DNA from 2 places in the Gordonia caeni genome. Region 2 is predicted to be linked to the other one. Evidence: riboswitches for the same ligand, from Rfam matches in the RefSeq annotation. Region 2 holds a riboswitch; the other holds the start of a gene.
The links. A riboswitch is a leader RNA that binds a small molecule or an ion and turns the genes downstream of it on or off. The one in region 2 is predicted to bind cobalamin.
Positions count from the first base shown of each region.

Region 1: it holds a riboswitch for cobalamin, as region 2 does, so the genes downstream of both, ABD732_RS08660 (ABC transporter substrate-binding protein) here and metE (5-methyltetrahydropteroyltriglutamate--homocysteine S-methyltransferase) in region 2, are expected to answer to the same signal.

Region 1 covers NZ_BAAAZW010000004.1:321,273-336,256, reverse strand. The annotation lists gene ABD732_RS08735 (hypothetical protein) at 1-73, shown strand, start outside; gene ABD732_RS08730 (hypothetical protein) at 119-484, opposite strand; gene ABD732_RS08725 (M23 family metallopeptidase) at 790-1,497, shown strand; gene ABD732_RS08720 (flavin reductase family protein) at 1,582-2,091, opposite strand; gene ABD732_RS08715 (PHP domain-containing protein) at 2,165-3,199, opposite strand; gene ABD732_RS08710 (MBL fold metallo-hydrolase) at 3,202-4,026, opposite strand; gene ABD732_RS08705 (helix-turn-helix domain-containing protein) at 4,023-4,628, opposite strand; gene ABD732_RS08700 (DUF1707 SHOCT-like domain-containing protein) at 4,667-5,260, opposite strand; gene ABD732_RS08695 (sulfurtransferase) at 5,352-6,233, opposite strand; gene ABD732_RS08690 (glutaminase) at 6,538-7,824, shown strand; gene ABD732_RS08685 (metallophosphoesterase family protein) at 7,843-8,481, opposite strand; gene ABD732_RS08680 (ABC-F family ATP-binding cassette domain-containing protein) at 8,599-10,251, shown strand; gene ygiD (4,5-DOPA-extradiol-dioxygenase) at 10,238-11,023, opposite strand; gene ABD732_RS08670 (LLM class flavin-dependent oxidoreductase) at 11,105-12,127, opposite strand; gene ABD732_RS08665 (GNAT family N-acetyltransferase) at 12,179-12,535, opposite strand; cobalamin riboswitch at 12,589-12,775, shown strand; gene ABD732_RS08660 (ABC transporter substrate-binding protein) at 12,804-13,769, shown strand; gene ABD732_RS08655 (FecCD family ABC transporter permease) at 13,832-14,833, shown strand; gene ABD732_RS08650 (ABC transporter ATP-binding protein) at 14,830-14,984, shown strand, end outside.
Region 2 covers NZ_BAAAZW010000006.1:63,871-78,854, forward strand. The annotation lists gene ABD732_RS11130 (pyruvate carboxylase) at 1-1,169, shown strand, start outside; gene ABD732_RS11135 (NUDIX hydrolase) at 1,206-1,817, shown strand; gene ABD732_RS11140 (hypothetical protein) at 1,930-2,493, opposite strand; cobalamin riboswitch at 2,584-2,788, shown strand; gene metE (5-methyltetrahydropteroyltriglutamate--homocysteine S-methyltransferase) at 2,911-5,166, shown strand; gene ABD732_RS11150 (ATP-binding protein) at 5,230-10,713, opposite strand; gene ABD732_RS11155 (hypothetical protein) at 10,947-11,357, opposite strand; gene ABD732_RS11160 (acetyl/propionyl/methylcrotonyl-CoA carboxylase subunit alpha) at 11,387-13,198, opposite strand; gene ABD732_RS11165 (condensation domain-containing protein) at 13,396-14,793, opposite strand; gene ABD732_RS11170 (SufE family protein) at 14,822-14,984, opposite strand, start outside.

The sequences.
Region 1 (14,984 bases), on a different contig from region 2:
TGAGCGGTTCGATACCAAGCTGATCTTTAAACCCGAGCAGCTGGTCGAGGCGCTGGTCACCGCGAGCCCGTGACGGCGGTAGCGATGATCCCGGTCCATCCACGGAAGCGACAGGTGACTACGGCGCCGAGTACGCAGACTTGTTTACGGCCGACTGACGGCGCCCGCTGAGGCGAATCTCGGCACCCCCTGCGACCAGCGCTCTTCTCACCGCCTGCTGGCTCACGCCGAAGCGCAGCCCGACCTCCACCAGCGTCAATCCACCCGCATACAACTCAATCGCTTCGGCGAGGTGGCACTCATCGAGACCGCGCCGGCGGATCGGGACCGAGCGGCGGGCAAGGTGTGCCGCCGCGGTGCGGCGATGAATGCTGAACCGCTCGCCCAACTGCACCAGTGTCGCGCCCGACTCATACGAGGCCACCAGCTCGTCCACCTGTGCCGGGCTCAGAAAGGTTTGAGTCATCCCAACTGCACGCACCATCCGGCCCCGCTCGTCTGCTACAGACGGCTCCAGCGGCCGCCGGTCCCGCCGGTAGAGGCCCCGCGACCTGCGAGAAGCCACGGTTTTCAAGGCCGGGCAGGGGTTCTCGAACTGTCTACGAAGGTCCACAAACGATAATCCGCTTCGACTTCGGTCGGGGCGGATTCTCTTGTAGGGCGATTCGGTGGAATCGGGGGGTCCGGCACGGGTGGTCGAGACCGTTCTCAGCAACAGTTCAGGCACGATGAAGTAACCTCGCCGTGTCCTTGCCGAATCTAAAACGTTATCGAAACCCGAATTGGACTATGACTGTGCTTCAACACCGACTGAACACCCATGACTCGACGGTGCCCGCTGCCCTCACCGCCCACGACACCACGTCGCGAACCCGACGGTCCGGCCGGCACCGCGCGGCCAAGACCGTCTCGCCGATGCGGGTCGGTGCGCTGGTCGCCTTCGCCGGCGCCATCGGTCTGACCTTCGGCGGTGCCGGACAGGCGGCGGCACATCCCGCCGCGCCGACCGCACCGGCGAACGTCGCCTCGCCCGTGGACCTGGACCTGCCGCCGGAGATCGACGACCTGGTGCGCGGCCTGCTGCCGCCGAGCGGACTCGCCCCCGGTCAGAACCGCGCGGTGGCACCGGCGAAGGGCACCGTGACCTCTGGCTACGGCGCCCGCTGGGGAACCAACCACAACGGCGTGGACATCGCGAACAAGATCGGCACCCCCGTGCACGCGGTGACCGACGGAACCGTTCTCGAGTCCGGTCCGGCCTCGGGCTTCGGGCAGTGGATCCGCGTCAAGCAGGATGACGGCACCGTCGGCGTGTTCGGTCACGTCGACAAGAGCTTCGTGAAGGCGGGGCAGCAGGTGCGCGCCGGTCAGACGATCGGCACCGTGGGCAATCGCGGCCACTCCACCGGCCCCCACCTGCACTACGAGGTCCGGGATGCCAAAGGCAGCGCGCTCAACCCGCACGCCTGGCTGGCCAAGCGGGGCGTGCACCTGTGAGGTGAGCCCGCCGGATGATCTCGACCTCCGGCCTCGCTCCGACCGCCGGCCGGGAGACCCCCGATCGGCGGGGCGCGACCGAGCTCACGCCGGATGTCCCGGTTCGATCGCCTCGCCCATGGCCAGACTCACCCACGCCGACAGGTCGGAATCCCGCTGCCGGACCTCGCCGGCCACCGGGGCGAGGAGATGGCCCGTGTGATCGCCCACGTCGATCCGCTCGATGATGCGGCCGGCGAACCACACGCCGGAGTCGGTGAGTATCGGCAGGCCGTGCGGACCCTCCGCCCACCGGCATGCGGAGAACTTGTCGACCGAATCCCCGGTTTCGCCGCCGAAGAGCCGCGCCAGTTCCGCGTGCTCGCGGGCGATCAGGTGTACCGCGAGGTGATCGGCGTGCGCGGCCACCCCGTGGGTGTGGTTGGCGCGCGAGATTCCGACGAAGAACAGCGGCGGGTCGATGCTGCTCTGGGTGGCGAACCCCACCAGGCAACCTGACGGACCGTCGGCCGAACGCGTCGTGACCACGTAGAGCGGGCGGTCGACCGCCACCAGCGACTCGAAGGCACCGGTGCTGTCCGCGGTTCTGCTCACGTGCTCTCCCTTCGCTCCGGCGCATGTATCGGGAACGTAGGCCTCTTACCCGCGGTGACCCGATTCCAAACAATCAGTGCCCGGCCCATGCCGACAGCCGCTCCACCGACCAGGTGTTCACGATCCGGTCCGGCTCGATGCCGTGCTGCACGGCGCGCTGTGCACCGAGGCGGCTGAACTCGAGTTGTCCCGGCGCGTGGGCATCGGAGTCGACGGCGAACAGGCAGCCGAGGTCGTGGGCGAGGGCCAGCAGTTCGTCGGGCGGATCGACCCGTTCGGGACGCGAGTTGATCTCGACCGCCGTGCCGTGGTCGGCGCAGGCGCGGAAGACGGCCGCGGCGTCGAACGTCGAGGGCGGACGTCCGCGTCCGGCGATCAGTCGGCCGGTGCAGTGCCCGAGCACCTGCACGCGCGGATCGCTCACCGCGGCCACCAGTCGGGCGGTCATCGGGCCGCGGTCCATCCGCAGCTTGGAGTGCAGGGAAGCCGTCACCACGTCGAGCCGCTCGAGCATGGCCGGGGACTGGTCCAGCGAGCCGTCGTCGAGGATGTCCACTTCGATCCCGGACAGGAGTCGGAAGCCGTTGCCGTGCCGGCTGTTCCAGGTGTCGATCAGGTCGAGCTGGCGGCTCAGACGTTCCGCGCTGAGACCGTTGGCCACCGTCAGCCGCGGCGAATGGTCGGTGATCGCCAGCCACCGGTAGTCCAGCGCCACCGCGGCCGCCGCCATCTCCGGCAGCGGTGCGCCGCCGTCGCTCCAGTCGGTGTGCACGTGCAGGTCGCCGCGCAGCAGCGGTGCCAGCGGTTCGCCGTCCGGCATCGGTGACGGTGCCCGTTGCAGTGTGTCGAGGTAGTTCGGCAACGCGCCGTCGACGGCGTCGGTGATCACCGCAGCAGTCGTCTTGCCGATGCCCGGCAGCGCGGTCAGGGTGCCGGCACGGCTGCGCTCCGCCAGTTCGGCGGGGCTCAGGGCGGATACCGTGACCGCGGCCCGCCGGAAGGCTTCCACCCGGTAGCTCTTCTGTCGGTCGCGCTCGAGCAGCCAGGCGATTCGCGAAAGCGCTGTCGCCGGATCGACGGGCGCACTCAACGGCGCAAGGGTTTTCATGTTTACGGCTCGTCGGGGTCGCGGATCTGATCGGTGAGCCAGCCGATGTAGCGTTCGGCCGAGGCGCGCACCGCGGCTCTGGCGCCGGAGTCGATCACGTCCCCGAAGGCGCCGTAGATCCGGTCGAAGGTCAGCGTGTCGACCGCGCCGACGATCTCCCGGACGAGTCTGGGGGACAGTGGAATCAAGTTGGGGTAGCTGCGCATGAAGGACACGCTCGTGCGGTCGGCCCCGACCATCATGGTGTCTCCGGTGAGCAGTAGTCCCCGCCCGTCGGCCCCGTGGGCGACATGGAGCACGCAGCTGCCGGGGAAGTGACCGCCGCAGCGCTGGAGGCGGACCCCGGGGGCCGCCTCCAGCGTCTCGTTCCAGAACGTGATCACCGGGTCGGGCCGGGTGATCCAGCGCCGGTCGTGGCCGTTGACGTAGACGGGCGGCTCGTCGAGCAGGTGGCTCAGGGACACGCTGGCGCCGATGAGATGCGGATGACTCGAGACGATCGCGCACACGGGGCCGGCGGCCCGCAACCGGTCGACGAGGCCGGCACCGATGAATCCGGGCGGCTCCCACAGGACGTTGCCGGCAGGTGTGTGCACGAGGAAGGTGCGCTGGCCGATGCCGACGGAGGGGTCGACGGTGAACTCGGTCAGGCCGGGTTCGGGGGTCCGCACGGTCACCGACCGGGTCTCACCGGGATCGAGCGATGCCCAGTGCTGGCCTTCGGCGGGCACGTACTGGCGTTCGTTGACGCAGATCAGGCAGACACTGGGCATCGGCCCGGGCGGGTACTCGTTGCCGCAGGTGACACAGATCCAGGCGGCAGTCATCGGCCGTCCGGCGACGGCCGGGAATTGTCGGTGGCCCGCACGTGGGCGCGTTCGCCCTGCCGGCCGATCAGGCTGAGGTACTCGACGGGGCCTGCGCTGGTCGCGCCGAACCAGTGCGGCGTCCGGGTGTCGAACTCGGCTGCTTCGCCGGCTTTGAGCAGCAGGTCCTGGTCGCCCAGAACCAGGCGCAGGGTGCCGTTCAGGACGTACGCCCAGTCGTAGCCCTCGTGGGAGCGGGGCTCGGGGACGACGTCGTCGTCGCCGGCGGGCAGCACGAACTTGTAGGCCTGGATGCCGCCGGGGCGGCGGGTCAGCGGGATGATCACCGAGCCGCCCCAGCCGGCGAGGGGCCGCAGGTCGATGCGCGGATCGGCGCTCTGCGGCGCATCGACCAGCGAGTCGATGGTGACCCCGTAGTAGCGCGCCAGCGGCAGAAGCTGCTCCAGAGTCGGTCGGCGCAATCCCGACTCCAGTCGGGAAAGGGTGCTGGCCGAGATGCCGGTCGCCTCGGCGAGTTGGGTCAGGGTCACCTCGCGGCGCAGTCGCAGGTGCTTCAGCCGGGCGCCGACCGCGTCCAGGGTGGTGTCGAAATCATCGCTCATACCTCGAGTTTGCCATTCGGCAAGCGTTCATGCCGAGGTCAGGACCGTTTGATGATCACCGAACTCATCCCGGACAGATGTCCGGTCAGGATGATCGTCGGGCCGCCCGGGCGGCGCGGTGCGCCGGCCTTGTCCTTCACCTTCGACCAGCCGCCCACGGCGAGGTCGTCGTAGGTCACCTGCTGGTCTGCGCCGAGCCGGAGTTTGATGGTGCTGACCGAGGCCTGCAGACCCAGCTCCACCACGTCGCTCTGGAAGCGGGCGAGCGTGAAGTCCAGGTCGACGGTGCCCAGCTCGGCGGTGGCGACGATCTGCGCCGGCACCTTCCAGGTGCCCTTGCGGCGGGCGGTGTCCCAGTCGGCCTTCAGTTTCAGCGGCTTGCCCGCGGGGCCGGCACCGGCTTCCAGCGGGGACGCGACGGCGGTGGGGAACAGGCGGTCGTAGCTCGGCAGATCGTGCAGGGTCTCGCGCAGCTCACCGCGCGTGCGGGCCACATAGACGGCGCCGGAGCGCTCTTCGAACTCGTCGAGCTGCAGGTAGCCGGCCGAAAAGGATTCGTTGAGCAGTGCGATGGCCCGTTCGCGTTCGGGCGTGCCGACGCGGATCTCGTCGTCAGGGATGTCGGAGGACATGGGTTCCACTGTAAGGGCGAGCCCGCAGCCGGGGGACGTGCGCACCCGTCCGGGGCGCCGCTCGACGGCAGCGTCCCGGCGGGAGGCACGATCAGCGGGGCGACGATCCGGTGACGAGCGGCAGCTCCGGGTCGGCGGTCCATGCCGTCAGCGAGCCGTCGTAGACCCCGACGTCGTCGCGGCCGGCAAGCGCCAGTGCCCACGCCACACCGGTGGCGGCGATCCCACCGCCGCAGTAGGTGACCACTGTTCGGCCGTCGTCGAGCAGGCCGGCCCGCTCGAACTCCACCCGCAGTTCCTCCACGGGCCGCAGGGTGCCGGTCTCCGGATCGAGCAGTCCGGCCACCGGGAAGTTGATGCTGCCGGGGATGTGGCCGTTGCGGGCGTAGGTGTTCACCTCGCCGCGGTAGGTGGGCTCGTCGAGGACGTTGACCAGCAGGACTCCGGGATCGTCGAGGGCGGCGGCGACCTGCGCGGTGGAGCGGATCAGCCCGGGCCGGCGATCGCCGACGAACGCGCGTGGCGTGGGCGTCGATACGGCATCGGTCAACTCACCGCCGGCGTTCTTCCAGGCGGGCAGGCCGCCGTCGAGAACCACCGCGTCGTCGAAGCCCTCCAGGCGGAGCTGCCACCAGAGGCGGGTGGCCCAGAAGACGTCGTGCTGGCTGTAGATCACCACCGTCGCGCCGTCGCCGATGCCCAGCGCACCGGCCGCAGCGGCGAAGCGCTGGTGGTCGGCGGCGGTCCACGGCTGCGGATCGGACGGATCGGCGAAGTCGGTGAGCAGATCGGCGAACAGTGCGCCCGGAATGTGCTCGGCGGCGTAAGCCAGGGCGCCGGATTCCGGCGTGTACGGGCCGTCCTCGGGGATCGGCAGATGGGTGGTCGAATCGATCACGACGAGGCCGGGATCACCCAAGTGGTCCTGGAGCCATGCGGCGTCGACGAGTGGGGGAAGCTGTGCGGAAGTCACGGATACCTCTGGAGTCGGGGGACGGGGTGGTGAGGCCGACTCTAGGCACGGATCGCGGTCCCGGCGTGGCGCCTGCGGCCAGGAATGGGCGGGCGTTGACGGACCCGGCCCGGAGCGCTAACCCGACCTGCTCCCGCACCGGGCGGGCGACCTCGTCCGATCGGGTGGAATCGCGCCGGGGATCGCTTCGGGGTGGTCGGTCGGCATGCGATCGCGGGCACCTGCCCGGTTGCGCCCGCAGTGGGCAGAAGGCCGAGTCCGTACACCCCGGCGCGCGTGCGGCACGACCCGTACGCTGATCGACGTGCGTTCACCGATTCCCGATTACCTCGCTGAAGCCCTCCGCTCCGTCGAGGCCGACCAGTCCGGTGCCACCGCCGACTACATCCCGGAACTGGCCGACGCCGATCCCGATCTGCTCGCCGCGGGCCTGTGCACCGTCGACGGCCACGTCTACTCCGCCGGGGACGCCGGCGTGGAGTTCAGTATCCAGTCGATCTCCAAACCGTTCGTCTGCGCGCTGGCGCTGGCCGACCGCGGCTTCGACGCGGTCCTGGAGAAGGTGGGCGTGGAGCCCAGCGGTGATGCGTTCAACGAGATCTCGCTGGAACCGGGGTCCGGGCGTCCGCTGAACCCGATGATCAACGCCGGTGCGATCACCACGCACACCCTGGCCGGGCCGGAAGAGGCCACCCCGGAAGCGCGGGTCGAGCGGATCATCGACGGCCTCAGCGCCTTCGCCGGGCGTCGCCTGCAGGTCGACGAGTCGGTCTACCACTCCGAGCTGTCCCACGCCTACCGCAATCGCGCGCTGGCCAACATGCTGCGCGCCCACGACATCATCGGCGAGGATCCGCTGGTCGCCGTGGCCGGATACACCCGGCAGTGCTCGCTGCTGGTCAACGTCGACGATCTCGCGGTGATGGCCGCGACGTTGGCCAACCGGGGCATCAATCCGGTGACCGGGGCGCCGGTGGTGTCGGCGAAGGTGGTGCGCCAGACCCTCAGCGTGATGGCCACCTGCGGCATGTACGACGGTGCCGGCGACTGGATGACCCGCGTCGGGGTGCCGGCCAAGAGCGGTGTGGCCGGTGGCCTGATCGGTGCGCTGCCCGGGCAGGCCGGCATCGCCACCTTCTCCCCGCGGCTGGACCGGCACGGCAACAGCGTGCGCGGCGTGGAGCTGTTCGAGCGGTTCACCGCGGACATGGGCATGCACCTGATGGAGGTGCCGCCGGCCGCGCCGGCGGTGATCCGGGACCGGCGGGTGCTGGGAGCCGGGCACGGGAAAGTGCTGCTGCTGGCCCTGCAGGGCGACATCCGCTTCGCCGGCGGCGAACGTGTGGCCCGCGAGTTCCAGGAGCGCCCGCCCGCCGAGAAGCGCGTGGCGATCAGCCTGCGGCGCGTGTCCTCGGTGGACGACGTCGCGCGCCGGATGCTGCTCGAAGCCGTCCGTCGCCTGACCCTCGACGGGCACGACGTCTACCTGATCGACCCCGACACCGTGCTGCCCGACCCCGAGCCGGGCACCGGCGGCCGGGTGACGGTGTACCGCCACGTCGACGAACTCGAGGCCGGTTCGGACGACTGACCCGGCGACCGGCCGGTCTCAGTCCGTTCGGGGCCACGGCAATCGATCCAGGTCCGCCGGACCGGCCTCGATCAGCGCGACGAGGTCGGCTTCGCTCACCGGGATCCCGCCCCAGGCGTCCACTCCGACGTTGATCATCCGGCCACGCTGGCGCCAGCTGTCGTGCACGTGGCCGCAGAGCAGCCACGAGCCGTCGTCGACTGGGCGCCACCGCGCGAGCTTGTCGGCGCGCTCGTGTTCGTGCGGCTCGTCATAAGCGCCCTTGTCGGGGTAGGGGAAATGCGAAACCTGCACCGTCACACCGTTACTCAGAGTGAGCGCGGTGTCGGTGGGGATCAGCCGGGTGAGCCGGCAGCGCTCGCGGTAGACGTCGGCGAAGCGCTCGCTGCGCGCTGGCCCGTTGAGGGGATGGCAGCGGTCGTGGTTGCCGGCCACCAGGGTGACGTCGGCACCGATCCGCGCGAGGTTGGGCAGGGTGTCGTCGATACGGCCCATCGCGACGTCGCCGAGATGCCACAGGTCGCGGTGGTCGCCGAGGGTGGCGCGGGCGTGGGCCACCAGATCGGCGTCCATCTGCTCCGTGTCGTCGTACGGCCGCCCGCAGTACCTGATGATGTTCGCGTGCCCGTAGTGGGTGTCGGAGGTGAAGTACCGCACGGGCGCCCCTCTCGTCGTCGATACGTGAGTCCGTGACATCCATCCTGCCCGCACTGCGGTCCTGGGGTGGGGGCCTCGGCGTGGGGGACCGATCACCGGATGGGAGACGATGGGGGCATGACCGCAACGCTCGTCGCCAAAGACGTCACCGGTGGGTACGCGCACCGCGTCCTGTTCGACCGGCTGGATCTGACGGTCGCCCCCGGCGACGTGGTGGGGGTGGTCGGTGCCAACGGGGCGGGGAAGACGACGCTGCTGCGCATTCTGGCCGGCGACCTGGCTCCGCTGGAGGGCACGGTGTCGCGTGCACCGGCGGACGCCTTCGTGGGCTGGCTACCGCAGGAACATCAGCGCGTGCCGGGGGAGACCGTCGGGCAGTACGTCGCCCGGCGCACCGGCTGCGCCGCGGCGACCGTTGCCATGGACGCCGCGGCCGACGCGCTCGCCGATCCGGGCGCTCCGGCCGCCGCGGCGGATCGGTATGCGGCGGCCCTGGATCACTGGCTGGCCACCGGCGCACCGGATCTGGACGAGCGACTGTCGGGGGCGTTGGCGGACCTGGGGCTGGACACCGGAACGGCGCCGGGCGAGACGCTGATGACCGAACTGTCCGGCGGGCAGGCGGGACGCGTGGGCCTGGCGGCGCTGCTGTGCTCGCGCTTCGACGTGGTGCTGCTCGACGAGCCGACCAACGACCTCGACCTGGACGGGCTGGCCCGGCTCGAAGAAGTGGTGCGCGGCATGCGCGGCGGCGTGGTGCTGGTCAGCCACGACCGGGAGTTCTTGTCGCGCAGCGTGACCCGCGTTCTCGAACTGGATCTGGCCCAGCACACCAACACCGTCTTCGGCGGCGGGTACGACAGCTACCTGGAAGAGCGCGAGGTGGCGCGGCGGCATCGGCGCGAGGAGTACGAGGAGTACGCGGACCGCAAATCCGACCTGGTCGCGCGGGCGCGCACCCAGCGCGAATGGTCCAGCCAGGGCGTGCGCAACGCCATCCGGAAAGCGCCCGACAACGACAAGATCCGGAAGCGCGCCGCCAGCGAGTCCAGTGAGAAGCAGGCGCAGAAGGTCCGACAGATGGAGAGCCGGATCGCGCGGCTGGAAGAGGTGGCCGAACCGCGCAAGGAATGGGTCCTGGAGTTCACCATCGGTGCGGCGCCGCGCTCCAGCTCCGTGGTCGCCACCTTGAACGAAGCCGTGGTGCAGCAAGGGGATTTCACCCTCGGCCCGGTGTCGATCCAGGTGAACGCCGGGGAGCGGATTCAGATCACCGGGCCCAACGGGGCGGGCAAGTCGACGCTGTTGCGGCTGCTGCTGGGGCAGATCGCGCCGGATGCCGGGACGGCGCACCTCGGGGCGAACGTCGCCGTCGGCGAGATCGACCAGTCGCGCGGGCTGTTCACCGGCGACCGGCAGCTCGCCGCGCGTTTCGAGGAACTGATGCCCGACATGACGACCGCTGACGTGCGCACCCTGCTCGCCAAGTTCGGCCTGCGCGCCGATCACGTCGACCGGCCGGTCGACGGGCTGTCACCGGGGGAGCGCACCCGGGCGGCGCTCGCGCTGCTGCAGGCGCGGGGCACCAACGTGCTGGTGCTCGACGAGCCCACCAACCATCTCGACCTGCCCGCCATCGAACAACTCGAATCGGCGCTCGCCTCCTACGACGGCGCCCTACTGCTGGTGACCCACGACCGGCGCATGCTGGCCACCGTCGACGTCGACCGGCGCTGGCATGTCGAAGACGGCCGCGTCAGCGAGCTGTGAGCAGCTCCGGGTCGAGCCCGAGGGTGTAGGCGGCCATCGAGATCGAGCCCGCGGTGTAGCCGTCGACCAGCAGATCGAGGGGCTCGGCGTCGGCGATACCGGCCACGTAGAGCAGCGGCAGGAAGTGGTCGGGGGTGGGCACGGAACGGGCGAAGTCCGGGTGGGCCTGCAGGTCGAGGACGTCGCCGGGGGAGCGGGTCAATATCTCGGCGGCGGCGTCGTCGAACCGGCGCGCCCAGTCGAAACCGGTGTCGGCGCTGCGGAAATCGATGGTGCGCAGGTTGTGCACGATGTTCCCGCTGCCGATGATGAGCACTCCCTGATCGCGCAGCGGGGCCAGCTTGCGGCCCAGCTCCAGGTGGTGGTCGTAGTCCTTGAACGAGTTGAGCGAGAGCTGCACCACCGGGATCGAGGCGTCGGGGAAGGCGTGCCGCAGCACCGACCAGGTGCCGTGGTCGATGCCCCAGCTGTCGATGTCCTGGCCCACCCACGTCGGTTTCACCACGTCGGCCACCTGCTCGGCCAGCTCGGGTGATCCGGGGGCCGGGTACTCCACGTCGAAGAGCTCCTGGCTGAAGCCGAAGAAGTCGTGAATGGTCCGTGGCCGCGGCATCGCGGTGACCGCGGTGGCGTTGGTGTACCAGTGCGCGGAGATCACCAGGATCGCACGCGGCGTGGGGACGGCTCGCCCGAACGCCTCCCACGATTCGGTGTACCGGTTGCGGTCCAGGGCGTTCGTCGGACTGCCGTGCCCCACGAAGGCCACCGGCATCCGTCCGCCGGGTGAACTGTCTGTGGTCGTATCGATGGTGCTCATGGGGTGTGCCGCCTCTGCTGGGTGCTGGTGCCGATGCTACGCCAGCATGTCCTTGACCAGCGGAACCACGCGTTCGCCGTACAGCTCGATGGAGCGGCGCTGGGCGGCGTGCGGGACGGGCTGGTCGTACTTCAGGTCGAAGCGGTCCACTTTCAGCGTGCCCAGGGTCCGGACGATCTTCCGGGCGACGGTCTCCGGGGATCCGAGATACAGGGCGCCCTGATGGATCTCGCGCTCGAAGTCGCCGGGGACCGGGTCGGGCCAGCCGCGTTCACGGCCCAATTGCCGCCGGAACTCCAGCCAGCCGTCGTAGGTCACCTCGCGGGCCTCCTCGTCGGTCTCGGCCACCAGCCCCGGCGAGTGCACGGCGACCGGAGCGCGCGGCACCCCGAACTCGTCCTGGGCGCGCTCGAACAGATCGATGTACGGCGCGAACCGATCGGCCGAGCCGCCGATGATCGCCAGGAACAGCCCGAAGCCGTAGCGCGCGGTGCGCACCACCGACTCGGGGCTGCCGCCGACCCCCACCCAGGCGCGGATGCCGTTCTCGGTGACCGGGTAGACGCGCTGGTCGCGCAGCCCGGCCCGGGTGGAACCGGACCAGGTGACCGGCTCCTCCGTCAAGAGGGCGGACAGCAGTTGCAGCTTCTCCTCGAACAGCACCTCGTAGTCACTCAGGTCGTAGCCGAACAGCGGGAAGGACTCGATGAACGAGCCCCGCCCGGCGACGATCTCGGCGCGACCGTTCGAGACGGCGTCGAGGGTGGCGAACCGCTCGAAGACCCGTACCGGGTCGTCCGAGCTCAGGACGGTGACCGCCGAGCCGAGCCGGATCCGGTCGGTGCGGCCGGCCACCGCCGACAACACCATCTCCGGGCTGGAGACGGCGAAGTCCGGGCGGTGGTGCTCGCCGACGCCGAAGAAGTCCAGGCCGAGCTGGTCGGCGACGACGCCGTCCTCGACCAGATCCCGGATCACCTGGGCGTGCGGCAGCGGCCGGCCCTGCTCGTCTTTGGTGACACCGCCGAAGGTGTCCAGGCCGAATTCGATCTCGCTCATGTCCGGATCAATGGCCGCGCCGCTCCCGATATTCCCGCCGGCGGCGGGCGCTCACTGCTGCCGGTCCTTCACCGCCGCCAGGTGCACCGGCGCCGGGTCGACGACGTGCTCGTCGTACTGCGGATGTTCCGGAAGCCATTTGGCGACGTACGGGCACACCGGAACGATCGTGTAGCCCCGGGCCACCACATCGTCCACGACGCTCTGTACCAGCAGCGACGCCAGTCCCTGGGAGCCGTAGTCGGCGGCGATCGCGGTATGGAAGAGGACGCGCGCGGTGGCGCCGTCGTCGCCGGCGACGTCGACGTACGATTCCTCACCGATCTCGCGGCCGTCGGCCGTGCGGTCGATGAGCACGTAGCGCTGCTCGTCGGGGCGGTGCTCAACGTGAAAACGCTTCTCGGTCATGTGGCCCTCCTGTGGCTACGGTGCTGCGACTACCGGCGCCGGCCACCGGGCTACCATGCCTAGAACGTCGCGGTGTTCGGGAAGTCCGGTGGAAAGCCGGCGCGGTTCTCGCCACTGTAAGCAGGTCCGGAGACGGTTTCGGGAGGAATCCCGGCCACTGGGTGCCATGTGTGCCCGGGAAGGTGCCGTTTCCGGTGGGCCCTGCGTAGCCAGGAGACCGGCCGCGACCGACCACCTTGTACTCCACGAGAATGGAAGGCGGGTAGCCGTGCGCACCCTCTCCTCGATCGCTGCCGTGGTGGCAGCGGCCGCTTTGACCGTTTCCCTCACCGCCTGCGGGACCGATGATTCCCCGCAGGGCACGGGCGCGGTGACACTGCAGAACTGCGGCCGGACGGTCAGCCTGGCGGCACCGGCCACCCGCGGCATCACCGTCAACCAGGGCGCCACCGAATCGGCGCTGGCGATCGGCGCCGAGAAGGACCTGGTCGGCACCGCTTACCTCGACGATCAGATCGCGCCCCAGTTCAAGGAGGCCTACGACTCCGTGCCGGTGCTCGCGCCCAAGTACCCGGACCTGGAGACGGTGCTCGCCGCCAAGCCCGACCTGGTGGCGGCGTCCTATTCGTCGGCCTTCACCGACGGCGGCATCGGCAGCCGGGACGAGTTCGCCGGCCTGGGTATCGCGACCTACGTCTCGCCGTTCGGGTGCGAGAACAAGGACGACCGGCCGGCCCCCTCATGGGATGCGATCGCCGGAGAAGCCTCGGACTACGGCGTGCTGTTCGGGCGCACCGACGAGGCGGACCGCGAGAACCAGCGGATGCGGGAGACGCTGGCCGAGTTGAAGACCGCCGATGCCGGGCGCGGCACCAGCGTGCTCTGGTGGGACGCGGGCACCGATACGCCGTCGGTCGGCGCCGGTGACGGCGGACCGCAGCTCATCATCGACGCGGTCGGTGCGACGAACATCTTCGCCGGCCTGTCCGGCAACTGGACCGACGCGAGCTGGGAGCAGGTGGTCAAGGCCGATCCGGACGTCATCGTCCTGATCGACGCGCTGTTCTCCACCGCTGAAGACAAGAAGGCGTACCTGGAGTCCGACCCGGCTCTGCAGAGCCTGACGGCCGTCAAGAACGAGTCGTACCTGGTGGTGCCGTTCTCGGAGTCGACGCCCGGCCCGCGCACCATCGACGGTGCGGTGAAGCTGTCGCAGTACCTGGGCGCGCGCTGATCGGCGTGGCTCCGGCGACGCAGGCGTGGACTGCCAGGTCCGGCCTGGGCTATGCGGCACTGGTGACCGCACTCGTCGCCCTGCTGGTGGTGAGCATCGCAGTCGGCGTCGTCATCGGCTCGGTCGGACTGAGTCTCGGCGAAGTCTTCGCGGCGGTGGGATCGCGGCTGGGACTGCTCGGCGGAGTGGATGCGGCCAACGAGCACATCGTGGTGAACCTGCGGATGCCCCGCGTGGTGACCGCGGCAGCGGTCGGCGCGGGGCTCGCCGTCTGCGGCAACGTCTTGCAGTCGCTGACCGGTAACGTTCTGGCCGATCCGTACCTGCTCGGCATGTCCTCGGGCGCCTCGGTCGGTGCGGTGCTGGCCCTGACCACCGGAATCGGGGCGGGCGCCCTGGCCGGGATCGGCGCGGTCTCGGCGGCGGCGTTCATCGGTGCGATGGGTGCGCTGGGCCTGGTCTTCGCGATCGCCACCACGCGGACCGGGGCGTTGCTGCCGAATCGACTGATCCTGGCCGGTGTCGCCGTCGCGCAGGGCGGGGCGGCCATCAGTTCGGCACTGATCTACTTCGGCGACCGCGGCGCGGCGGACGCCGTGCTGCGCTGGACGCTCGGCTCGGTCGCCGGAGCGCGGTGGCCGTCGACGATCGTGGTGACGGCGATGGTGGGCGTCACCCTGGTGGTGGTGTGGGCGTATGCGCGGTCGCTCGACGCCTTCGCCTTCGGCGACCGCGCGGCGACGAGCCTGGGGGTGCCGGTCACCGTGACGCGCTGGGTTCTGTACATCCTGGTGTCCCTGTGTACCGCGGTGATCGTGGCGCAGACCGGGATCATCGGCTTCGTCGGCCTGGTGATCCCGCACCTCGCCCGCCTGCTCGTCGGCCCGCTCCATCAGCGGCTGCTGCCGGTGACCGCACTCGTCGGGGCGTTGTTGCTGGTGTGGACCGATGTCCTGGCACGCACGGTGAAGGCCGGGCAGGAGCTCCCGCTCGGTCTGGTCACCGCCATCGTCGGCGTCCCGGTCTTCGTGTGGATCCTCCGCCGCCACGGGGCCGCCGCATGATCGGTGATCTCCCCGAGTCGCCGCCGTCGATAGACCTCGAGGGCGTGAGTTTCTCGGTCGGTGAGAAGCGGCTGCTGAGCGAGGTGAGCGCCGCGGTGCCTGCGGGCCTTTTCACCGGTCTGATCGGGCCCAACGGCTCGGGCAAGACCAC
Region 2 (14,984 bases):
GTCAGCTGGCCACCTACATGGCGGCGTGGGAGGCCGGCGCCGACGCCGTCGACGGGGCCAGCGCACCGCTGTCGGGCACCACCAGCCAGCCGTCGCTGTCGGCGATCGTCGCCGCCGCCGCGCACACCGAGTACGACACCGGTCTGGACCTGGAGAAGGTGACCTCGCTCGAGCCGTACTGGGAGACGCTGCGCCGCATGTACGGCACCTTCGAGTCCGGCATCCCGGCGCCGACCGGCCGCGTCTACGACCACGAGATCCCCGGCGGCCAGCTGTCGAACCTGCGGCAGCAGGCCATCTCGATCGGCGTCGGCAACCGCTTCGAGGCGGTGGAGGAGGCCTACGCCGGTGCCAACCGTCTCCTCGGCCGCCCGGTCAAGGTGACCCCGTCGTCGAAGGTGGTCGGCGACCTGGCGCTGGCCTTCGTCGCGCAGGGCATCACCGCCGAGGAGTTCGCGGCCGATCCGACGGCCTACGACATCCCCGACTCGGTGGTCGGCTTCCTCAGCGGCGAACTGGGGGTGCCCGCCGGCGGCTGGCCCGAACCGCTGCGCGAGCAGATCCTGGCCGGCCGGTCGGAGCTGCAGGAGGAGGAACAGCTGAGCGACGAGGACGTCGCGGCACTGTCGGTGCCCGGCGAGGAACGTCGCGCGACGCTCAACCGCCTGCTGTTCCCTGGGCCGACCGCCGAATACCTGGCTCACCGCGAAGAGTTCGGCGACACCTCGCGCCTGCCCGCCTACCAGTTCTTCTACGGCCTGCAGCAGGGTCCGGAGCACCGGGCCCGGTTGCGCGACGGCGTCGACCTGCTGATCACCCTGGAGGCGGTCTCCGAACCCGACACCGCCGGCATCCGCACCGTCATCTGCACGCTGAACGGCGAGCTGCGGCCGGTGCCGGTGCGCGACCGCAGTGCCGACGTCTCGGTCCAGGTGCGTGAACGCGCCGACAAGGACAACCCGAACCACGTCGGTGCGCCCTTCGCGGGCGTGGTGACCGTGTCGGTGGCGGTCGGCGACGAGGTGGCCCCGGGCAGCGCGATCGGCACCATCGAGGCGATGAAGATGGAAGCCTCGATCACCGCGTCGGCCGGCGGCACCGTGCGCCGCGTCGTGGTGGGTCCGGCGACCGAGGTCGGTGCCGGGGATCTGCTGGTGGAACTGGAGTGACTGTCGGGTAGCGCCGCCGTGGGGTACAACCCGAGTATGGAACTGACCCGGGAGTTGGCGACACGGCGGCTGGCGGACTGGGACCGGCGGGTGATTTCGCCGGCTCCCGGCGCCGCGGCGCTGCGCCCGTCGGCTGTCGCGATCACCGTCGCCCCCGGTGACGCCGGGCGCGGCATCTGGGTGGCGCGGCGACCGGCCACCATGCGCAACCACGCCAGTCAGTTCGCGCTGCCCGGCGGCCGGCTGGATCCGGGGGAGACCGTCGTCGAGGCGGCGTTGCGAGAACTCGACGAGGAGCTCGGCGTCGCTCTGGGGCCCGACAGCGTGATCGGGGTGCTCGACGACTACGCCACCCGCTCGGGGTACCTGATGACCCCGGTGGTGTGCTGGGTGGACGAACCCGTCGTGCCCACGCCGAGCCCCGACGAGGTGGACGAACTCTTCTTCGTCACCCTGGACGAGCTGACGGCGCCGGCCGTCTTCGACTCCATCCCCGAATCGTCCCGGCCGGTGATCCGCATCCCGATCGCCGGCCGCTGGGTGCACGCCCCCACCGCCGCGGTGATCTACCAGTTCGCACAGGTGGTGGTGATGGGCGTGGACACCCGCGTGGACCACTTGGAGCAGCCCGTCTTCGCCTGGCGCTGACGGTAGCGCCAGACCCAGCAGTCGTGCGCAAACCCAGCAGTCGTGCGCAAACCCAGCAGTCGCGAGCGCTGGGTCTGTGGCCGGGCGCTGGGTTTGCGGACGGGAGCTGGGATCAGGCGAGGTCGGAGCAGTCGACGGTGACGACGTCGCCGGCGTGATCGCCGAGAAAGCGAATGGCACCGCCGGACTGGGCGATCAGGCCTGCGGCATCGCTGAGCAGGACGGAGCCGACGTACACCGGCTGGGCCCAGTGCCCGTGCGCCGTCGCGCGCACCATCACATCGGTGGCGCGGCGAGCGGTGTGCAGCAATCGGGCGATCCCGACGTCGCTGACGTCCTGGCTGTCGACCGTCTGGAGCATCACCCCGGCCAGGTCGTCGCGCCCGGCGGCGAAACCGAGCGCGGCGTTCACCGTCGCATCGAGGGAGTCGTACCACTCGGGAAGGTAAAAGGTGGTGGAGGTGTCCTCGGGCGCGGCCACCACCCGGCTCCCGAGCGCGACGTAGAGCTCGTCGCAGCCGCCGGCGCCGAAACTGGCCAGCAGCACGCGCAGCCGCTCGATCTGGGGGACCTCGTCGTCGCCGGGCTCGATCCGCTCGTCGCCGCGAGCGACCAGGACGATTCCGGCGACCGGACGGGACCGATCCCCGGAATTAGAATCACTCCGCGGAGCCATGATGACACCCAGTCTACTCGCGGCCTAGACTCGGAGTCGCAATCGGTTCGTCCGTAGCGCCGTCGCCCAGGAGCCCCTGTGACCGCGCGGACGTCGAGCGAATTACTGCGTCGCGCAGTGTATTTCGCGAGAGGGAATCCGGTGAGACTCCGGAGCTGACCCGCAGCGGTGTATCGGAACGACCGCCGTCACCACGCACTGGACGCACGAGAGTGCGCCTGGGAAGCGACGGCCATTAGGAGCGCCACGGCGCACGCCGATCAGCCCGAAGACCTGCCCGTTGTACCGGATGCGCCGCATCCGGTGACGTGCCGCCTCGTGGACTCGGGCGAAGTCGAAGTGCGTTCTTTCACGGGCTCTTCGTCTCTTCCGGGTAGGGCGCACGCCGTCACCCTTATGCAGGAGAAAAGAAGAACGATGGGTTTGCACACCACAGTCCCGGGCATCGCCCGGATCGGCGCCGACCGCGAGCTGAAGCGCGCCGTCGAAGGCTACTGGGCGGGCCGGATCAGCCAGGCCGAGCTGGAACAGGTCGCCGCGACGCTGCGCCGCACCGGCTGGCAGGAACTGACCGAGGCCGGACTGGATTCGATTCCGGTCGGTACCTTCTCGTACTACGACCAGATGCTCGACACCGCGGTCCTGCTGGGCGCGCTCCCGCCCCGGGTCGCCGGCATCGCCGATCCGCTCGACCGCTACTTCGCCGCGGCCCGCGGTGACGACGGCGTCACCCCGCTGGAGATGACCAAGTGGTTCGACACCAACTACCACTACCTGGTCCCGGAGATCGGCGCGGACACCGTCTTCGTGCTCGACGCGAGCAAGGTGCTCGACGAGCTCGCCGAGGCCACCGCGCAGGGCGTCCCGGCGCGCCCGGTCGTGATCGGCCCGATCACCTTCCTGGCGCTCTCGAAGGCCGCCGACGTGGACGGCCCCGCGCCGCTGACCCGGCTCGACGACCTGCTCCCGCTGTACGAGCAGCTGCTGTCGCAGCTGGCCGCCGCCGGCGCCGAGTGGGTGCAGATCGACGAGCCGGTCCTGGTGACCGACTCCCACGAGGGGCTCGCCGAGGCGGCAGAACGCGTCTACACCCGCCTGGGGGCGCTCACCGACCGGCCGAAGCTGCTGGTGCAGACCTACTTCGGCGACGCCGGGGCCTCCCTGGCCGCGCTGGGCCGCACCGGTGTCGAGGCCGTCGGCGTCGACCTGGTCTACGGCTCAGCCGACACGGTCGCCGCCGCCGGCCTGGGCGACAAGCTGGTGGTCGCCGGGGTGGTGGACGGCCGCAACATCTGGCGCACCGACCTGGACGCCGCCCTGGCCACGCTGACCGGTCTGCGTGAGCACGTCGGCGAGTTGGCCGTGTCCACCTCGTGTTCGACGCTGCACGTGCCGTACACCCTCGCCGGTGAGGACGAGCTGGACCCGGCGCTGCGCGGCTGGCTGGCCTTCGCCGCCGAGAAGTTCGACGAGGTGGCCGCGCTGTCGCGGGCACTGGTGAACGGGCGCGACGATCAGGCGGCCGCCTTCGACGCCGCCCGCGAGGCGCTGGCCTCGCGCGCCGGCGACCCGCGCACCCACGTCGCCGCCGTCCGGGAGCGCCTGCAGGCGCTCACCGAGGCGGACCGCACGCGCACCGACGCCGCCGCCCGCCGCGAGGCGCAGCGAACGGCGCTGAACCTGCCGGAACTGCCGACCACCACGATCGGCTCGTTCCCGCAGACCGGCGACATCCGCCGGGCACGACAGCAGCTGCGCACCGGGGAGATCGACCAGGAGGCCTACCGCACGCAGATGGAGGCCGAGATCGCCGCGGTGATCGCGCTGCAGGAGCAGATCGGCCTGGACGTGCTGGTGCACGGCGAGCCCGAACGCAACGACATGGTGCAGTACTTCGCCGAGCAGCTGACCGGCTTCTTCGCCACCGCGAACGGCTGGGTGCAGTCGTACGGGTCGCGCTGCGTGCGGCCGCCGATCCTGTACGGCGACGTCAGCCGTCCCACCCCGATGACCGTCGGGTGGATCACGCACGCCCAGTCGCTGACCGACAAGCAGGTCAAGGGCATGCTGACCGGGCCGGTCACCATCCTGGCGTGGTCGTTCGTGCGCGACGACCAGCCGCTCGGCGAGACCGCCGACCAGGTGGCCCTGGCGATCCGGGACGAGACCGTCGACCTGGAGCGCGCCGGCGTCGGCATCATCCAGGTGGACGAGCCCGCGCTGCGCGAGCTGCTGCCGCTGCAGTCGGCCGACCGCACCGACTACCTGACGTGGGCGGTGGGCGCGTTCCGCCTGTCCACATCGGGGATCGCCGACCAGACGCAGATCCACACGCACCTGTGCTACTCGGAGTTCGGTGACGTGATCGGCGCGATCGCCGACCTGGACGCCGACGTCACCTCCATCGAGGCGGCCCGTTCGCACATGGAGGTGCTCGACGATCTGAATGCGATCGGCTTCGCCAACGAGGTGGGCCCGGGCGTCTACGACATCCACTCGCCGCGCATCCCGGATGCGGCCGAGATGACCTCGCTGCTGCGCGAGGCGCTCGCGGCCGTCCCGGCCGAGCGAGTGTGGGTGAACCCGGACTGCGGTCTCAAGACCCGCACCACCGAGCAGGTCACCGAAGCCCTGACCGCGATGGTGGACGCGGCCAAAGCCGTGCGCGCCTGACCCGAGGCGGTCTCGACTCCGCTCGACCGGCAGCCGCCGGCCGAGCGGAGTCGAACTCGCAGATCAGCGCGGGGCGGTGATGGCCTCGATGATGCGCGGACGCAGTTCGGCGGCGCGGATGATCGCATCGGCCGAGCCGACGCGAACGGCCCGCTCGATGCTGTGCACCGCGTCGAACTCGGCGGCCACCTCGGCGAGCTTCTCGGCCCGCACCGAGGCGCGCACCTCTTCGAGCTGGGCGGCCACGTTGGCGTGATCGGTGTCCGAGGCGTTCTCCACGAGCGTCTGCAGTTCTTGCATGCGCGGGTCGTTCTCGGTGCGGGTGCGCACCTCACCGGCGAAGACGACGGCCGCCGCCGGCGCGCCGCCGAGCACCGACGCGAACGAGCCCTCGATGGCCAGCACCGTCATGTTCGGATTGAGCGCCTTGGAGAACACGACGAAGGCACCGCCGTGGTACCGGGAGATCACGCAGAAGACGATCGGGCCGTCGAAGTTGATGATCGCGCGGCCGATCTCGGCGCCGTACTCCAGCTGCAGCTTGCGCAGCGACTCCGGTGAACCGTCGAAGCCGGACAGGTTGGCCAGGACCACCACCGGCCGGTTGCCGCTGGCCGCGTTTATCGCGCGGGCCGCCTTCTTCGACGACTGCGGGAACAGGGTTCCGGCGCTGAAGGTGTCCGGGCCGTCGGTGGGCAGGAAGCCGCGGCGGGCCACCGGCGTCGACTCGATACCGATCAGCGTGACCGGGTTGCCGCCCAGGTGGGTGTCCTGCACGACGACGGTGTCGGCGTCGGCCATCCCGGCCCAGCGCTCGAGCGCCGGATGATCCTGGTCCACCACCGCGCGCATAACCGAGCGGATGTCGAACGGCTTCTTGCGGTCCGGGTTGGCGGTCGCCGAGAAGATCTCGCCCACCGTCGCGAACTCGCTGTCGGGCAGATCGTGCGGGAAATCGGAGATGTCGCGGTCGACGGGGTCGGAGGTCTGCGCCGCGCGCGGGCCGTCCTCACCGGGCTCGATGTAGGCGTGCGCGTAATGCGACATCAGGATCGCCCGGGCGGCGGTGAGGTTCGGCGCCCAGTACTGCGCCTCGCCGTTGGGGCCCATCACCCGGTCGTAGCCGCCGATGCCGTAGTTGTCTTCGGCGGAGACGCCGCCGGAGAAGTCCAGGGCCTGCTTGCCGGTCAGCACCATCGACGAGTCCGGGGTCATCACCAGGATGCCCTTGGTGTGCATCAGCATGGTGGCCTCGGCGTTCCAGTATGCCTGGCCGCCGACGTTGATGCCGCTGACGACGATGTTGATCTCGCCGCCGTCCTGGGTGAACTCGACGATGCGCTTGAGCGCGGCCGCGACCCAGTCCAGGTTCTCGGTGCCCGAGTCCATCTTCACCGCGGCACCCGAGGAGAGGGCGTACCACTCGACCGGCAGTTGCTCGCGTTCGGCGAGGTCGAGCGCGGCGATGTAGCGACGGCACTCCGGTTCGGTGAGGGCGCCGAGGGACTTGGTCGGGTCGCCCAGCATCACCACCCGGCGGATGCCCTCGGGGTACTTGTCGGTGGGCGTGGAGACCACGCCGACCACCACGGCCGCGGTGTTGCGGCCCTTGGGCCGGTCGACGGGCGCCAGCTCACCGGCGTCGTTCAGGTCGTACTCGGTGAAGTCGCCGAGCAGATCGGTCAGCTCGTACGGGTAGACGGTGTTCCGGCTGGCGGCGCGCAGCACCTTCTGGCGGTACTCGTCCACCGGCTCGATCGGGGCGTCGTCGGGTTCGCCGACGGTGATCTTGGTCTCCCCGGCCGCGTCGACGCTGACCCGGACCGAGACCTTGGTGAGGTCGCCGGTCTCCTGATCGCGATGGCGGGCGATCAGCTCGATCTCCTCCAGGCCGGCGCCGTCGGTGGAGGCCGCGGTGCCCAAGGTGTGCCGGACCACGCGGGCCACCTGCTCCTCGGAGACGTCCAGCGGCGGCCAGATGTACATCACGATCCGGTTGGTGTTGAACCGCTTCGACGACGGCCGCTTGGCCTGGGCCCGGCGGATGGAGTCCACGCAGGCCTCGAAGGCGCGCTCGGCGGTCGGCAGCGTCAGGATGTTGCCGTCCTGCTCGTACACGGCGGTCAGGTCGCGGACCTGCGCGAAGGCGATCAGCCGGTCGTCGCCGGGGTTGGCCTTGGCCACCGCGCGGTACAGGTACACCTCTTCGTCGTCCGACGACCGCAGGCGGGTGACGTCGAACTTGCGCAGACGTTCCATCTGCATGCGCTGGGCGATGTACGGGTGCAGTCCGCGGATCAGGCGGTCCTCGGCCATGCCGGTCGCCGACGGGCGGAAGGTGACGTGATGGTGCATCGCCTCGTCCCCGTGGCCGGCCACGGTGGCGGTGACCCGGTGCACCTGGTTGGGCAGCGCGCGGGCGCTGACCACCTCGTGCAGCTGGGCCGCCATCTCGTCGAGGTCCTCGGGCTGGTCGTCCCAGCGCACGTAGACGTCGGCGTCGATGGAGGCGGCGCCGTCGGACAGTTCGGCGAGCCCGCACATCGCGGTGTCGAGGTCGTCGAAGCTGGTGGCCGCGGACACCAGGACCGAGCCGCCGCGCTGGGCCATCACGAAGGTGCAGCCGCCGGCGCGGTGAGCGGTCACCCCGGACAGGCCCTTGTTGCCGTAGTAGCGGCGGGTGAGGACCTCGAGCATCACCGAGTTGTCCAACGAGTCGTCGGCCAGTCGGCGGCTCAGCACGCGCACCAGCGGTTCGGTGCTCTTGACCATCTCGGCGATCCGCTCGGCGCGGTCGGAGGCGTCCGGGTCGGCGTCCAGGTAGTTCAGGTCGCTGTCGATGGCGGCGTAGACGCGCTCGCGGGTGCGGCGCAGACGCGGCTGGCCGTACCAGGCGTACAGCACGCCTCGGGCCAGGTCGGCGATCGCCGGGAACCGGATCTGGGTGGCCGCGACCAGGCATTCGAGCACGTGCCCGACGTGCTCGCGCAGCTCGGGCGCGGGCGGCGGCTCCTTCATCCAGCGGCGCAGCAGCGCGGCCATGCCGGGCACCACGTCGTCCAGGCGCTGCAGTGCCAGGAAGATCCGGAAAACGGCGGCTTCGAGGTCGTCGGTGCGTTCCAGCTCGTCGACACCGTAGTGCGCCAGGGCCGCGGCCAGCTTGGTGCGGAACTGCTCGGGCACGCCCGCCAGTTCCACGTCCAGGCTCTGCAGGTAGGTGTGCAGGTGCTCGCGGGCGCTGTGCACGCGCTCGTGGAGGTCGTCGTCGGACGGGCGGCGGCGGGCCAGCTCGGCCAGGTCGGCGAAGACGCCGATCAGTCCGGTCTCGGCTTCCAGCGGACGGTTGCCGTCGGCGATCTCGGCCTCGCGGACGGCCAGGTAGTCGTCGAGGAGTCGGCTGCCGTCCTCGGGGTCCACGTCGAAGCCGAGCATCAGGCTGCGCAGATCCTCGCGCTCCTGCGCGGCGCGGTCGGCCGGGTCGACGTCGGTCGAGGCGAGCGGCAGATCGAGCACGGCCTCGTCGGCCGCACCCTGCTCGGCCTCGTCGTCGTCGCCGATCGGCTCCAGGCGCAGCAGCGGTGCGCCGGTCTCCACCTGGGCGCCGACGGTCACCACGCACTCCTTCAGGCGCGCGCTGAACGGCGCGCGGAGCACCGTCTCCATCTTCATCGACTCCAGCACCAGGACCGGGTCGCCGGGCTGCACCTCGGCGCCGACCTCCAGCGGGGTCGCGATCACCAGTGCGGGCGCGGGGGAGCGGACCACGCCGCCCTCGTCGCGGCTGACTCGGTGGGTGACGCCGTCGACGTCGACCAGGTGGATGGGGCCGTGGGTGTCGTTGAGGACGCGGAAGCGCTCGCCGTTGACGGTGATGCGGCCGGTGTGCTCGTCGAAGCGCTCGATCTGCACGTCGGCGGTCTGGGCGCTGCCGCCGGCCTCGATCACCACGCGGAAGCGGTTGGCTCCGATGCGGGCGACCCGGACGCGGTAGCCGACGCCGCGGAGCTTGAAGTCCAGCGGGCGGCCGCTCTCGTGCATCACCTGCGGGCGTCCGCCGCGCGCGGTGGCGAACAGGCGGTTGCGCTCGACCTGCTCCTCTTCCTCGTAGGCGTCGATCGCGGCGGCGGCCAGGGCGATGGAGGAGTGGCGGGTGGAGACCAGACGGCCCTGTTCGCGGACCCGGTCGATCCAGCCGGTGTCGGCGCTGCCGTCGATCACCTCGGGCTGGGCGAGCAGGTCGATGATGAAGCTGCTGTTGGTGGCGCCGCCCTCGATCACCACGCGGGTGCGGGACATGGCGCGGCGCAGGCGGGCCAGCGCCTGATCGCGGTCGCTGCCGTAGGCGATGATCTTGGCGATCATCGAATCGAAGTCGGCGGGGATGGTGTCGCCCTCGCTGACCCCGGTGTCCACGCGGACACCCGGGCCGCTGGGCAGTTCCAGGCGGGCGATGTAGCCGGGCGACGGCGCGAAGTCGCGGTCGGGGTCCTCGGCGTTGAGGCGGGCCTCGACGGCGTGGCCGCGTTCGGCGGGACGCTCGCCGGTCAGGGTGCCGCCGGAGGCGACGTGCAGCTGGGCGCGCACCAGATCGAAGTCGGTGGTGACCTCGGTGATCGGATGCTCCACCTGCAGCCGGGTGTTCACTTCCAGGAACGCGAAGAGCTTCTCGCCCGGGTGGTACAGGAACTCGACGGTGGCGGCGCCGCGGTAGCCGACGCGGACGGCCAGGCGCTCGGCGGAGGCCTTGACCTCCTCGATCTGCTCCGGGTTCAGCACCGGCGAGGCCGACTCCTCGATCACCTTCTGGTTGCGGCGCTGCACCGAGCAGTCGCGCACACCGAGGGCCCACGCGGTGCCCTGACCGTCCGAGATCACCTGCACCTCGACGTGGCGGGCACCGGTCACCAGGCGCTCCAGGAAGACCACGCCGCTGCCGAAGGCGCGCTGCGCCTCGTCGCGGGTGCGCTGGTAGGCGTCGACCAGTTCGGACTCGTCGGTCACCATGCGGATGCCGCGACCGCCGCCGCCGGCGGTGGCCTTGAGCATCAGCGGGTAGCCGATCCGTTCGGCGGCCGCGACGGCCTCCTCCTGGGTGGAGACCGGCCCGCGGCTCCACGGCGCCACCGGCACGCCGACCTCTTCGGCGATCAGCTTGGCGCCGATCTTGTCGCCGAGCTGACGCATGGCCTCGGCCGACGGGCCGATGAAGGTGACGCCCAGCTTCTCGCAGAGCTCGGCGAAGGCCGGGTCCTCGGCGACGAAGCCCCAGCCGACCCAGGCGGCGTCCGCCCCGGTCTCGATCAGGGCGCGCTCGAGGGCCTCGAGGTCGATGTAGGGGCGGGCCGAGGCCGGCCCGAGGTCGTAGGCGAGGTCGGCTTCGCGGACGAAGGTGGCGCCGGCGTCCACATCGGTGTGCAAGGCGACGGTCTGCACGGCCTGCCGGTCCGGGTCGGCGGAATGCGCGGTCTCGGCATTCAGGTCGCGGACGGCGTTGATCAGCCGCATGGCGGCTTCTCCCCGGTTGACAATCGCGATACGACGGAACATGCGCCCTTCTCTGCTTCGGTGCCATGGGCATGGCGGGTGACTACGGTTTCGGCGGTCTCCGCGGCCGGGTGGCGCGGGCTGCGCGGCGCACGGGGTAGTGGCCGGATCGGGAGGAGCCGGTTCGTCCACGGTAAGGCCAGGACTGCGCCATCGGTAGTACCTACTGTCACGTAACCCGTCGGGAAGCGACGAAGGACACACCTACCGGCCGGTCAACCGGCGCGTACGGGTTCTCAGGGCGGCGCGGAGATCAATTCTCCGGGAGCCAGCCCGAGTGCCTGCTGGGCGAAACGGCACACCGACGGTGCCGCTTCGGTGAGCGCGTGGGCGTACCCGGAGCGGGCCAGACCGCGCAACTGCGCGGGCCGGTCCTCGCCGTCACCGGCGGTGCCGGCGACGCCGATGAGGGCGACAAGTTCTCCCGTGGTGGGGATGCAGATCGCCCAGACGCACCGGATCCCGTCCCCGTCCCCCGCAGTCCCGTCTCCTGCAGTCCCGTCTCCCGCAGTCCCGTCGGCGCCGGCGACGTAGCCGGTCGGATCGGGCAGACCGAGATCGGTCAGCGCCGGGACGTCGGACAGCCGGTCGTCGGCGCGCAGCGCGCGGAGGTACCACGTGCCGGCATTGATTTCGACTGCGCTCAACCCAGGGATTTCGAGTGCGGCCGGGACGGCTACTTGATCTCCAGCAGGACGGTGCCCTGGGTGACGGCGGCGCCGGATTCCACGGCGAGGCCGGTCACGGTGCCGTCCTTGTGCGCGGCCACCGGGTTCTCCATCTTCATGGCCTCCAGGACCACCACCAGGTCGCCGGCGGCGACGGTGTCGCCCTCGGCGACGGCCACCTTGACCACGGTGCCCTGCATCGGGGCGGCCACGGCGTCACCGGAGGCGGCCTTGGCGCCGCCCTTGGTGCGGGTGCGCGGCTTGGGCTTGCGGCGCAGCGCACCGTTGCTCGGGCCGTTGCCGTTCAGGTTCAGATCGCCGGGCAGGGACACCTCGACGCGACGGCCGCCGACCTCCACCACCACGTTCTGGCGGGGCAACTGCTCGTCGTCGTCGGCCTGGGCGCCGGTGCCGCTGTAGGGCTCGATGGGGTTGTCCCAGTCGGTCTCGATCCACTTGGTGTAGACCTCGAACGAGCCGGTGCCGTCCTCGTCGACGGTGCCCACGAAGGCGGGGTTCTCGACGATGTGGCGGTGGAACGGGATGACTGTGGCCAGGCCGTCGACCTCGAACTCGGCGAGGGCGCGGGCACTGCGCTGCAGGGCCTGTTCGCGGGTCTCACCGGTGACGATCAGCTTGGCGAGCATGGAGTCGAACTGGCCGCCGATGGTGTCGCCCTGGCGGACGCCGGAGTCCACGCGCACGCCGGGGCCTGCGGGCTCGCGGTAGACGACGATCGGGCCCGGAGCCGGGAGGAAGCCGCGGCCGGCGTCCTCGCCGTTGATCCGGAACTCGAAGGAGTGCCCGCGCGGGATGGGATCGGAGGTGATCTCCAGTTCCTTGCCCTCGGCGATGCGGAACTGCTGGCGCACCAGGTCGATGCCGGCGGTCTCCTCGGTGACCGGGTGCTCCACCTGGAGGCGGGTGTTCACCTCGAGGAACGAGACGGTGTCGCCCTGCACCAGGTATTCGACGGTGCCGGCGCCGTAGTAGCCCGCCTCGCGGCAGATGGCCTTGGCGGAGCTGTGGATCATGTCGCGCTGCTCGTCGGTGAGGAACGGCGCGGGGGCCTCCTCGACCAGCTTCTGGAAGCGGCGCTGCAGCGAGCAGTCGCGGGTGCCGGCGACCACCACGTTGCCGTGCTGGTCGGCGATCACCTGGGCCTCGACGTGGCGGGCCTTGTCCAGGTACTGCTCCACGAAGCACTCGCCGCGGCCGAAGGCGGCGACGGCCTCGCGGGTGGCCGAGTCGAAGAGTTCGGGGATCTCGGCGATGGTGTGCGCCACCTTCATGCCGCGTCCGCCGCCGCCGAAGGCGGCCTTGATGGCGACCGGGACGCCGTACTGCTCGGCGAAGGCGACCACCTCGGCGGAGTCGGCCACCGGATCCTTGGTGCCGGCGGCCATCGGGGCGTCGGCGCGCTCGGCGATGTGGCGGGCGGTCACCTTGTCGCCCAGGGAGCGGATCGAGTCCGGCGACGGGCCGATCCAGGTGAGCCCGGCGTCGAGGACGGCCTGGGCGAAGTCGGCGTTCTCGGAGAGGAAGCCGTAGCCGGGGTGGATGGCGTCGGCGCCGGACTTGGCGGCCGCGTCGAGGATCTTGTCGAAGACGAGGTACGACTCGGCCGAAGTCTGACCGCCGAGGGCGAAGGCCTCATCGGCCAGCTCGACGAACATCGCGTTCGCATCGGGCTCGGCGTAGACGGCCACGCTGGTGATACCGGCATCTCGTGCCGCCCGGATCACGCGGACCGCGATCTCACCGCGGTTCGCGATGAGCACCTTCTCGATGGTCTTCTGGGGGATCTCGGTGTTGGGCACTGGCTCTCCTGGCTGGGGCCCGCGGGTGCGGGCCGTTGTCGGGGACAACGGAACATCTTCTCGGCATGGTCGCACTGCGCCGTGGCGGCGCGCCGACCGGCACGACATGCCGGAGGACCGGAGTCGTGACCTTGCACTCACACTAACCCACCGAGCATCTGCTCGGTTCAAGGCCTGCGGTGCGTGCGATTCGATGTCTACTCTTCGCCGGCGATACGCGCGAGTAGCATGCCCAGATCGTCGAGAAACCGCTGAATGATCGTCGAGGCGTGGCGGTCCGGGCGGTCGGCGGGGAACCGCGAATGCATGCGCAGACCGTTCGGAGTGCGGTTGATCCAGACGTACACCTCGTCGTCGGCGTAGGCGTGGCTGCGCAGTGCGCGGGCGGCCCCGGCGTCGGCGGTGTCGGCGCCGGGAACCGCCCGGGTGTCCATGAAGGAGACGACGAACTTGGGCTCCGGATCGAAGTCCAGGATCTGGGCCAGACGCAGCAGGGGGAGCGCGGCGCCCTCGCGGGCCCGGTCCAGGGAGACCATCACGCGCTCGAGCGCGGTGGGGAAGTCCGGATCGTCGGAGACGTCGACGGTGACCGGTGCCAGCCCCACGAACCAGCCGAGCGCGCCGTGGAATTCCACGTGGTTGCGGGTGTGCCGGGGCATCAGGGTCGCGAACCGGTCCGCGCCGCTGTCGCGGCGGTAGACGAGAGCGGCCGCGGCCAGGATGCCGCCGATCAGCGAGCCGCCGAGGTCGGTGCAGCGCCGGTTGAGGGCGCGGGTCGCCTCGGCGTCGAGCAGCACGGTGGTGTGCGACGGCTGCGCAGGTGCGTGATCGCGTGCGGGGGCGTCCTCGTCCGGGGCGGGGAGCAGGTCGAAGGCGGGCAACTGGCCGCCGGCGAGGAACTCGGTCCACACGGCGACCGCGGTGTGCCGCTGGTCGGCGGCGTCGGCGGCTTCGCGCTCGACGCTGGAGAAGTCGATGTAGCTGCCGGTCGGGGGCAGCTCGGGCGGGCGGCGCTCCACGGCGGCCCGGTACAGCTCGCGCAATTCCGCCTGGGCGTTGAGCAGCGAATAGCCGTCGACCAGCGAATGATCGGCGGCGAACAGCAGGGTGAAGCTGTGCGCCCGGGCCACGGTGGCGAAGCGGTACGCCGGCCAGTGCGTGGGCGCGGTGGCCCGGTCGAACGAGCCGGCGACCTGCTCGATCAGCAGGGTGGGGTCGTTGTACCAGCCGATGCGGCTCATCCGCAGATGCACCGTGCCCGGGTCGGTGGTGTACCGGTCGGTGCGGTCACCGGTGAGGGTCACGTGCGTCCGCAGCACCTCGTGCCGGTTGATCCAGGCCAGGATCGCGCCGCGCACCGCCGGCACCGAGATCTGCTCGTCGAACTCCACGGCGACGCCCAGCCAGGCCTCCCGGCCGCCCTCGCGCTGAGTGCGGACCCGGTAGTCGTGCGCCACCCGCAGGTGGTGCTCGTGGTTGTGCGACGTGCCGCGCGGATCCCGATGCCAGGCGCCGAGCCCGCCGGGGACCGCCGGAACCCACTCGACGAGGCCGCCCGGCCGGATCCTGGAGTCGAGGATCTGGATGAATTCCATTGTGCTGGAAAGGTTTCCGGACGGAAGACTAGGTCCGGCCGGCGGTCTGCTCGGCCACCTGGCGCTTGATGCGGGTGAGCATGCCGGTCATCCCGCGCAGCCGCAGCGGCGAGATGACCGAGGCCAGCTGCAGGTCGGAGACGAAGTCGACCGGGACCGCGGCGATCGCGTCCGCGGTCGCGCCGTCGAGT